One region of the Erwinia sp. BNK-24-b genome, then DNA from elsewhere that is predicted to be linked to it. Evidence: predicted binding sites of a transcription regulator. Region 1 holds the regulator's gene; each other region holds the start of a gene.

Evidence for each region. The regulator PurR, encoded in region 1, represses purine synthesis genes. The targets are predictions, from matches to a motif close to CANGCAAACGTTTGCNTG.
Region 2: the regulator PurR is predicted to act here: its motif matches at 1,595-1,612, upstream of pyrC (dihydroorotase).
Region 3: the regulator PurR is predicted to act here: its motif matches at 1,353-1,370, upstream of purE (5-(carboxyamino)imidazole ribonucleotide mutase).

What each region holds. Positions count from the first base shown of each region.
Region 1 is NZ_CP179901.1:2,471,059-2,474,338, reverse strand. It holds gene punC (purine nucleoside transporter PunC) at 1-289, opposite strand, end outside; gene punR (DNA-binding transcriptional activator PunR) at 406-1,314, shown strand; gene purR (HTH-type transcriptional repressor PurR) at 1,345-2,370, opposite strand; gene ACMGGR_RS11030 (C40 family peptidase) at 2,715-3,280, opposite strand, start outside.
Region 2 is NZ_CP179901.1:2,910,198-2,913,477, forward strand. It holds gene grxB (glutaredoxin 2) at 103-750, shown strand; gene ACMGGR_RS13225 (lipoprotein) at 903-1,466, shown strand; gene pyrC (dihydroorotase) at 1,677-2,720, shown strand; gene dinI (DNA damage-inducible protein I) at 2,793-3,038, shown strand; gene ACMGGR_RS13240 (hypothetical protein) at 3,201-3,280, shown strand, end outside.
Region 3 is NZ_CP179901.1:3,421,353-3,424,632, forward strand. It holds gene ppiB (peptidylprolyl isomerase B) at 98-592, shown strand; gene lpxH (UDP-2,3-diacylglucosamine diphosphatase) at 592-1,317, shown strand; gene purE (5-(carboxyamino)imidazole ribonucleotide mutase) at 1,463-1,972, shown strand; gene purK (5-(carboxyamino)imidazole ribonucleotide synthase) at 1,969-3,048, shown strand.

The DNA.
Region 1 (3,280 bases):
GCAGTACAACCGTGGTATTAACCCACCACATAGCGCCGCAGCTCACGGCAAACAGGCTCAGGCCCATCAGCAGTACCGGCTTACGGCCGATGCGATCGGAAAGCGGCCCCCAGAACAGCTGCGCGCTGGCAAAACCTGCCAGAAAGAGGCTCAGGCTGGCGCTAATTGCGCCAGCTTCGGTGTGCAGATCCTGCTGCATGGCGCCAAAAGCAGGCAGATACATATCGGTGGCAAGAAAACCTGCCACGCTCAGCAGCGCGAGATAAATTAAAAATCCTTTCGATGGCATGACTTCTTTCGCTCTTTTTACCGAATTAATAGGCGGCCGAGAGTGTAAAGGAGTGCCATAGCGCTTGTGAAACGGTAATATTTGTCTGTTGCGTTCAAAAATTTTGCAGGCAGATTATGTGGTCAGAACATTCGCTTGAAGTGATTGATGCGGTAGCCAGAACGGGTAGCTTTAGCGCAGCGGCTAACGAGCTACATCGCGTGCCTTCTGCTATCAGCTATACCGTACGGCAGCTGGAAGAGTGGCTCGCCGTGCCTTTATTTGAACGACGTCATCGCGACGTCGTGCTGACGGCAGCGGGCGAACTTTTCATTCAGGAAGGCCGTGCTGTTATCAAAAAAATGCTTTCCACACGCCGCCACTGCCAGCAGGTCGCTAACGGCTGGCGCGGCCAGTTGAATATTGCTGTCGACAGGATTGTAAAAGCAGAACGAACCCGTCAGCTGGTGGTCGATTTTTACCGTCACTTTCCCGATATAGAGCTACATCTTTCATCAGAAGTTTTTAACGGCGTCTGGGATGCGCTGGCGGACGGGCGGGTTGATGTGGCGATTGGTGCTACTCAGGCAATTCCGGTTGGCGGACGGTTTGCCTTTCGCGATATGGGCGTATTGAACTGGCGCTGCGTAGTGCAGGCGAGCCATCCGCTTGCGCAACAAAGCGGAAAAGTTACGGAAGAGAACATACGCGAATGGCCTTCGCTGGTGCTGGAAGATACCTCGCGCGCGCTGCCAAAAAGAACTACGTGGACGCTGGATAATCAGCGGCGGCTGATAGTGCCGGACTGGGAGAGCGCGATTGACTGCCTGCTGGCCGGTCTGTGCGTCGGGATGGTGCCGGGCCATCTGGCGCAGCCTCTGCTACAAAATGGCTTGCTACACGAGCTGACGCTTGACCCGCTTTTTCCGGACAGCCCCTGCTGCGTCAGCTGGTCAGAACAGCAGGCTTCGCCCGCCATGCACTGGCTGCTGGACTATCTGGGCGAAACGGAAACGCTGAACTGCGAATGGCTGCGGGAAGCCTGAAAACGGGGCGGTAACATACCGCCCGACAGGTTAGCGGCGATAGTCGAGGAAGGGACCATCCGCTACGGAGCGACGCTCGATCAGCGTAGGGTGGACTTCAATAGTCTGCGGCTCTTCGCGCTTGCTGGTAATACGGTCGAGCAGCATATTAAAGGCCGTTGCGCCAAGACGCTCTTTCGGCTGATGAACGGTGGTCAGCGCTGGCGTAAAGTAACGCGAGTTGCGCACGTTGTCATAACCGATCACCGAAATATCCTGCGGAACGCGCAGGCCCATCTCGTCAGCGGCACAAATAGCGCCCATTGCCATCACGTCACCGCCGCAAAAGACTGCCGTAGGGCGCTGCTTCTGTGCCAGCAGCTGCTGCATCGCGTGATAGCCTGACTCCGGTTCGAAATCTCCCTGAACCAGCCACTCTTCCCGTAAAGTAATGCCCGCTTCCGCCAGCGCCTTCAGGAAACCTGCATGGCGGCCACCGCCAGTGTTGCGCTCCATGTGGCCGGGGATCACGCCGATATCACGGTGGCCGCGATCGATCAGATAACGTCCTGCCAGATAGCCGCCTTCAAAGGCGTTATCCAGAACCGTATCGGTAAAATCGCCTCGCGACTCGCCCCAGTCCATCACCACCATAGGAATATTGCGATGATCTTCCAGCATTTTTATCAGCTCATCAGGGTATTCGGCACACATGACCAGCAGGCCATCGACGCGCTTTTGCGCCATCATCGACAGATAAGCCTGCTGCTTTTGCAGGTCGTTATGCGCGTTGCCAAGGATCAGCGTATAGCCCTTAGCGAAACAGCTGTGTTCAACGGCCTCAATAATTTCGGCAAAATAGGGCGCTTCGCTGGAGGTGGCCAGCAGGCCAATGGTTTTGGTGTTATTGACCTTCAGGCTGCGGGCCACGGCGCTGGGTGAATAGTGCAGCTCTTTGATCGCTGCCCAGACGGCTTCCCGCGTCTCTTCGGCGACGAAACGGGTTTTATTAATGACGTGGGACACCGTGGTGGTAGAGACACCGGCGCGTTTGGCCACATCTTTTATGGTTGCCATGGAACAAGACTCCTGCGCTGTTCAGTAAGTCACTGAAAAGCGGTTTGTTAAACGTTTGCCTGGAATGATAAAAAACCTGACGTAAATACGCATGATTTGTTGCGGTATGGTTACATCAGGAGGGAGTTAAGGGCGGCGAAACCGGCCTGTTGCCTGCTAAAAAAACCGGCGTGCGGGCCTGTTGCGCAACAAACCGTGGATTCTAACAAGAGCGAAGGGATAAAACGAGGTTTTTACGGCGGTGAAACGACAAAATTCGCCCGTTGCGGCAAACAACTCCGGCTGCCTTGCTTAACGCAGGTTCAGCCGGAGAGGGGATTTTTCACTGGCGAAGCCGTCAGCTTTTAACGAATGGTGCGAGGCGTCATGACCCGTTTTGCCCCCACGTAATGCTGTTCCCAGTAATCATCGGCAAGCGCGCTAACCTGAATATCTTTGCCGGTGCGGGGCGACTGGATAAATTTGCCGTTGCCCAGATAAACGCCAACGTGATCGGCCGCGCCGCGCCCGTTGATGCGGAAGAAGACCAGATCGCCTTTTTCCAGCTCGTTACGCTTTATCGAAGCCGCATCCCTTAAGTGGTACATCTCATTAGCGGTGCGGGGGATTTTAAATTTCACCAGATCTTTATAGGCATACCAGACCAGACCGCTACAGTCGAAACCGGTTTTTGGCGAGGTGCCGCCCCATAAATAAGGCTTGCCCAGCTGATCCATTAGCTTGTTCATCGCCGTTTCGCGCGCTTTTTGGTAGCGTGCGCGGTGCGCTTTACTGAGCCTGAGCGGGGAGGAAGCGCTGCCGCTGGTCAGGGCTTCTGTCTCTTCAGTCACACGATGGCGACCGTAGCGTTTTTTCGGGGGTAAAGCTTTGGCGGTCTGCTGCTCGTGTTTGCGCAACTTATATTTTTTAA
Region 2 (3,280 bases), 440 kb from region 1:
TACCGCGGTTTGCCCTCGTGCTAAATCTCTTCCATACTCCCTTAATACATTCAGAAGATTACAGGCAAGACCGTTAATCTTCACCGCTGTAAGGAGGCATTCTTGAAACTGTTTATTTACGATCACTGTCCGTTCTGCGTAAAAGCCCGCATGATTTTTGGTTTAAAAAATCTGCCGGTTGAACTGATCGTTATGGCCAATGATGACGAAGAAACGCCGAAAAAATTGATCGGTCAGAAAATGGCGCCGATCCTGATGAAGGAAGACGGTAGCTGCATGCCGGAAAGCCTTGATATCGTCGACTATGTAGATAAAAGCGACCGCGAACCGCTGCTGACGGGGCGCACTAATCCGGCCATCAGCGACTGGCTGCGCCACGTTAACGGCTATTTGAATAAGCTTCTGCTGCCGCGTATCGCCAAAGCACCTTTTGCCGAATTCGCCACGCCGGAGGCGCGCAGCTATTTCAAAAATAAAAAAGAGGCCAACGTTGGCAGCTTTGACGAACTGCTGCAGCACTCGGAAGGCTTTATCAAGAATATCAACGATGACCTACGCAAGCTCGATAAGCTAATCGTGAAACCCAATGCCGTAAACGGCGAGCTTTCGCTGGATGATATTCGTCTGTTCCCTGTACTGCGCTCGCTGACGCTGGTGGCAGGAGTAGAGTATCCCAGCCGCGTGGCCGACTATCGCGACAATATGGCGAAACAAACCCAGGTTACCCTGCTCTCCTCTGTTGCCGCCTGATCTTCCGGGGCCACATTCGTGGCCCCGCTTTATTTCGTCACAAATTTTCCCGCAACCTTTACCGCCAGCCTGGTGACTCTCGGCCGTTTGTCCGGCAAGCTAGCGCTTCGCGTCAGAAGGGGTATCTGACGTCTCAAGTTCAGAGGAGCACTATGAAAAAGTTTTTTTGGGGGCTAAGCGCCCTGTTGCTGGTGGGTATGTTAACCGGCTGTAATCAGCTGACGCAGTACAGCATCAGCGAGCAGGAAGTAAACCAGGCGCTGCAAAAACATAACAATTTTGAAAAACAGATTGGCGTTGCCGGACTGGTCGATGCCCATATTGTGCTGACCGACCTCAGCAGCAAGATTGGGCGTGAAGAACCCAATAAGGTAACGCTTTCCGGTAAAGCCACGGTGGATATCAGCTCGCTGTTCGGTCCACAGCACGCGGTAATGCTGCTGACCATGAAAGCGCAGCCGGTTTTTGACAAGGATAAAGGCGTCATTTACCTGAAAGATATGCAGCTCACCGACGTGCAGGCGCAGCCGGAAAAGATGCAGGGCGCGCTGAATACGTTAACCCCTTATCTGAATCAGTCGTTGAAAGATTACTTTAATCAGAAACCGGCTTACGTCCTGAGCACGGATCGCAGCAAGGCAGAGTCGCTGGCGAAGCGTTTTGCCAAAGGGCTGGAAGTAAAACCCGGCGAGCTGATCATTCCGTTTACCAATTAATCGCTTATGGCCTGCCTGCTGGCAGGCCGTTACGCCAGTCCGACACGCTGCAAATTTACGGTAAGCTTCAGGCAGACTTCCTCTTCTCTTACGGAGCAGCGCTTTTTTGCAACTTCTTTCATAAAGCAGGTGCAAACGTTTGGCTTTGCCCCTATCCTTGATACCCGGCCAAATCGCGCCATATCGATTTCCTTTCTGCCGGAGCCCGTAATGACTGCACACCCTCAGCTTGTAATCCGCCGCCCAGACGACTGGCATATCCATCTGCGAGATGATGAGATGCTGAAAACCGTGCTGCCCTTTACCAGCGAGGTGAACGGCCGCGCTATCGTTATGCCTAACCTGGTGCCGCCAGTGACCAGCGTTGCCGCCGCCATCGCCTACCGCGAGCGTATTCTGGCGGCCATTCCTGACGGCCACGCTTTTACGCCCTTAATGACCTGCTACCTGACCGACTCGCTTGATGCGGATGAAGTCGAGAAAGGCTTTAACGAAGGCGTCTTTACCGCCGCGAAACTCTATCCGGCGCATGCCACGACCAACTCCAGCCACGGCGTGACCAATATCGCCTCTATTGCGCTGGTGCTGGAGCGCATGCAAAAAATCGGTATGCCGCTGTTGATCCATGGTGAAGTGACCGACTCACACGTTGATATTTTTGACCGTGAGGCGCGCTTTATCGAAACGGTGATGGAGCCGCTGCGTAAACAGTATCCGGAACTGAAGGTGGTTTTTGAACACATCACTACCAAAGAAGCCGCGGCTTACGTGCAGGAAGGCAATCGTTTTCTGGGCGCGACCATTACGCCACAGCACCTGATGTTTAACCGCAATCACATGCTGGTTGGCGGCGTGCGCCCGCATCTTTACTGCCTGCCAATCCTGAAGCGCAACGTGCATCAGGAAGCCTTAAGAAAGGTTATCGCCAGCGGTAACGACCGTTTCTTTCTGGGAACGGATACGGCACCGCATTTGCGTCATCGTAAAGAGGCCAGCTGCGGCTGCGCGGGCGTCTTCAACGCCCCCTCTTCACTTCCCGCCTACGCTACGGTATTTGAGGAAATGGACGCGCTGGAGCATTTTGCCGCTTTCTGTTCCGAAAATGGCCCGCGCTTTTATGGTTTGCCGCTGAACGAAGGCACCCTCAAGCTGGTACGTCAGCCGTGGACGGTGCCGGAAAGCGTGACCCTTGGCGAAGATACGCTGGTACCGTTCCTGGCGGGCGAGACGCTGAACTGGCGCGTAGAGCTGTAACACGCAGGATAAAAAGGATTGCGTCCGGTTCCTTTGCTGTATATATTCACAGTACATTAATCGGAGGCTTTTATGCGTATTGAAGTCACTGTCGCAAAAACTACCTCTCTGCCGGCTGGCGCGATTGACGCGCTGTCGGCAGAGCTAAGCAAACGTATCGACAAGCAATTTCCTGAATCCGCCCACAGCGTCTCGGTGCGCTATGCAGCCGCCAATAATCTGACGGTGATGGGCGGCGGTAAAGAGGCGAAAGACCAAATCACCGATATCCTGCAGGAAACCTGGGAAAGCGCCGACGACTGGTTTATCACCGACTGATCGGCTCTGCCCTCTCTTCCGTTTTTTGCCGGGTTCGCCGCCCGGCTTTTTTCGTCTTCCCCCTGTTCGCGCCTGCCAGAATCTGTCTATAGTAGTCACACCCGATTAATGACCGCCGTTGGCTAAGAGGACGCTGTGAATGTCGAAAACCCTGAAGAAGCGATGACCTTTGGTGAACTGCTGGCGCTGATTGCCGATCAGCAGCGCCGTTTAAGCGTGCTCGAAGTCGCCTTCTCTTCCCT
Region 3 (3,280 bases), 950 kb from region 1:
TTGTGATATAAGAGCCGTCTGTTTTACCGCTCGTCGGCACCCCTGCGGCGCTGGCGACAGCGAAATTTACTCCCTTCAACCTTTACAGGATGAGAATATGGTCACTTTCCAGACTAATCATGGCGATATCGTTATCAAAACCTTTGACGACAAAGCGCCAGAAACCGTTAAAAACTTCCTGGATTACTGCCGTGAAGGTTTTTACGACAACACCATTTTTCACCGTGTCATCAATGGTTTTATGATTCAGGGCGGCGGCTTTGAACCGGGCATGCAGCAGAAAGCAACCAAAGCTGAGATCCGTAACGAAGCCAGCAACGGCCTGAAAAACACCAAAGGCACGCTGGCGATGGCTCGTACCCAGGCCCCTCACTCCGCTACCGCGCAGTTCTTCATTAACGTCGCGGATAACGACTTCCTGAACTTCCGTGACGAAAGCCTGCAGGGCTGGGGCTACTGCGTGTTTGCTGAAGTTGTAGAAGGCATGGACGTGGTTGAGAAAATCAAAGGCGTGGCTACCGGCCGTAGCGGTATGCATCAGGACGTGCCAAAAGAAGACGTCGTGATCCAGAAAGTCACCGTTAGCGAATAATGTCGCATACGCTGTTTATCGCAGATTTACATCTGTGTGCGGAAGAACCGGCAATCACTGCCGGTTTTCTTGCTTTTTTACGGCGTGATGCGCGTCAGGCCGATGCACTTTACATCCTTGGCGATCTGTTTGAAGCCTGGATTGGCGATGACGATCCGAATCCTTTGCATGCCGAAATAGCCGCAGCCCTGCGGGAATTAAGCCAGCTTGGCATCCCCTGCTTCTTTATCCACGGCAACCGTGATTTTCTGCTAGGTAAAAGTTTTGCTGCCGCCAGCGGTATGCAACTGTTGCCTGAAGAACAGCTGCTGAAGATCTATGGTCGCCGCATTTTGATTATGCATGGCGATACGCTTTGTACGGACGATGAAGGTTATCAACGCTTCCGTCGCAAAGTTCATCAGCGCTGGCTACAAAAACTTTTCCTGGCTCTGCCTCTATTTATTCGCCAGCGTATTGCCCTTAAAATGCGCGCCGGTAGCAAGCAGGCTAACAGCAGTAAAGCCACGGAAATTATGGATGTGAACGCTGCTGCCGTCACGCAAACTCTGCGCCGTCATCAGGTGCATTGCCTTATTCATGGGCATACTCATCGCCCTGCCGTTCATCAGCTGATCGTTGATGGTCAGCCAGCAGAAAGAGTCGTGCTGGGTGCCTGGCATAATGAAGGTTCAATGATCAAGGTCAGCGCCAGCGAAACCACTTTAATTACCTTTCCCTTTTAAGCAGTAAAATCGGGCTTTGTCGCCATTTTGCTACCAGAGCAAACGTTTTCCTTGCTCCCCAGTCATGGTATTCTCTGTGTCCTTCCCATCCATCGCCCTGCGGGTTGGTGGATGACGTATGTATAATCACAGGAGTCAGACCCGCATGTCTTCCAACGCCGCACCGGCCCGCATTGCTATTGTTATGGGTTCCAAAAGTGACTGGGCAACCATGCAATTTGCCGCGGATATTCTTACCAGCCTGGCTGTCCCTTTCCATTGTGAAGTGGTTTCAGCACACCGCACGCCGGACAAGCTATTTAGCTTTGCCGAACAGGCCGCAGAGAACGGTTTTCAGGTTATTATCGCTGGCGCTGGCGGCGCGGCCCATCTGCCCGGCATGCTGGCAGCAAAAACGCTGGTGCCGGTACTGGGTGTGCCGGTGCAAAGCGCTGCGCTGAGCGGCGTCGACAGCCTTTATTCTATCGTGCAAATGCCGCGCGGTATTCCAGTGGGCACGCTGGCAATCGGCAAAGCCGGTGCGGCTAACGCAGCCCTGCTGGCCGCCGCGATTCTGGCGCTGCATGATAAAGAACTGGCGACCCGGTTAAGCGACTGGCGGCAGGCCCAAACCGATGAAGTGCTGAATAATCCGGATCCGCAGGAGGAAGCATGAAGCCAGTCTGCGTATTAGGCAACGGCCAGCTAGGTAGGATGTTGCGCCAGGCCGGCGAACCTTTGGGTATCGCCGTTTATCCGGTCGGGCTGGATGCCGAACCGGAAGCGCTACCGATTCAGCAAAGCGTTATCACCGCCGAAATCGAGCGTTGGCCCGAGACGGCGCTTACCCGCGAACTCGCCACCCATACCGCTTTCGTAAACCGCGATATTTTTCCTCTGTTGGCCGACCGACTGACGCAAAAACAGCTGCTGGATCGGCTGGGTCTGGCAACGGCGCCCTGGCAGCTATTGAGCGACCAGGCTGAATGGCCGCAAATATTTGCAGAGCTGGGCGAACTGGCTATCGTCAAACGCCGTACGGGCGGCTATGATGGCCGTGGTCAGTGGCGCTTACGTCAAAATGAAACCGCTTCTCTGCCTGCGGATTGCTACGGTGAATGCATTGTCGAACAGGGCATTAATTTTTCTGGCGAGGTTTCACTGGTAGGCGCTCGCGCGCATGACGGCACTACTGTATTCTATCCGCTGACGCATAACCTGCATCAGGATGGTATTTTACGCACCAGCGTGGCTTTCCCCCAGCCCGATGCCCAAAGCCAGCAACAGGCTGAGGCAATGCTTTCTGCCATTATGAATGAGCTTGACTACGTCGGCGTGATGGCGATGGAGTGTTTTGTAGTGCCGGAAGGGTTGCTGATTAACGAACTGGCACCACGCGTACACAATAGCGGGCACTGGACGCAAAACGGCGCTTCCATCAGCCAGTTTGAACTGCATTTGCGCGCCATTCTGCAGTTGCCGTTGCCGACCCCCGTCGTCAGCACGCCATCAGTCATGGTGAATTTAATTGGCACGGCACTCAATATGGCCTGGCTGCAACAGCCGTTGGTTCATCTGCACTGGTATGAGAAAGAAGTCCGTCCGGGTCGTAAGGTCGGCCATCTCAATCTGAGTGATACCAGCCATGAATCGCTTCAGCATGCACTCCACCATCTTGTGACTGATTTACCAGCCGATTATGCCAGTGGTATCCACTGGGCTATCACGCACCTGCAAAAGAACAGTGCTTAACTGTACTTAAGTATGGCTATCATTTTATGAGTGAAAGACGTATTGTATTGGCGAACAAAACAAGAAATACATAATACTATTAAGTAATTAGCAGTTTTTTTTGCCAACACCAAGGGAACCATTCTCCGGCTACCACAATAAATACGTAAGCTTTGTTGTACGATTTGCGTATTTATGGTCGGGTTTGGTTCACCCTCTCTGCCTTTTTCATCAAATAGTGCCTTTGCAAGAC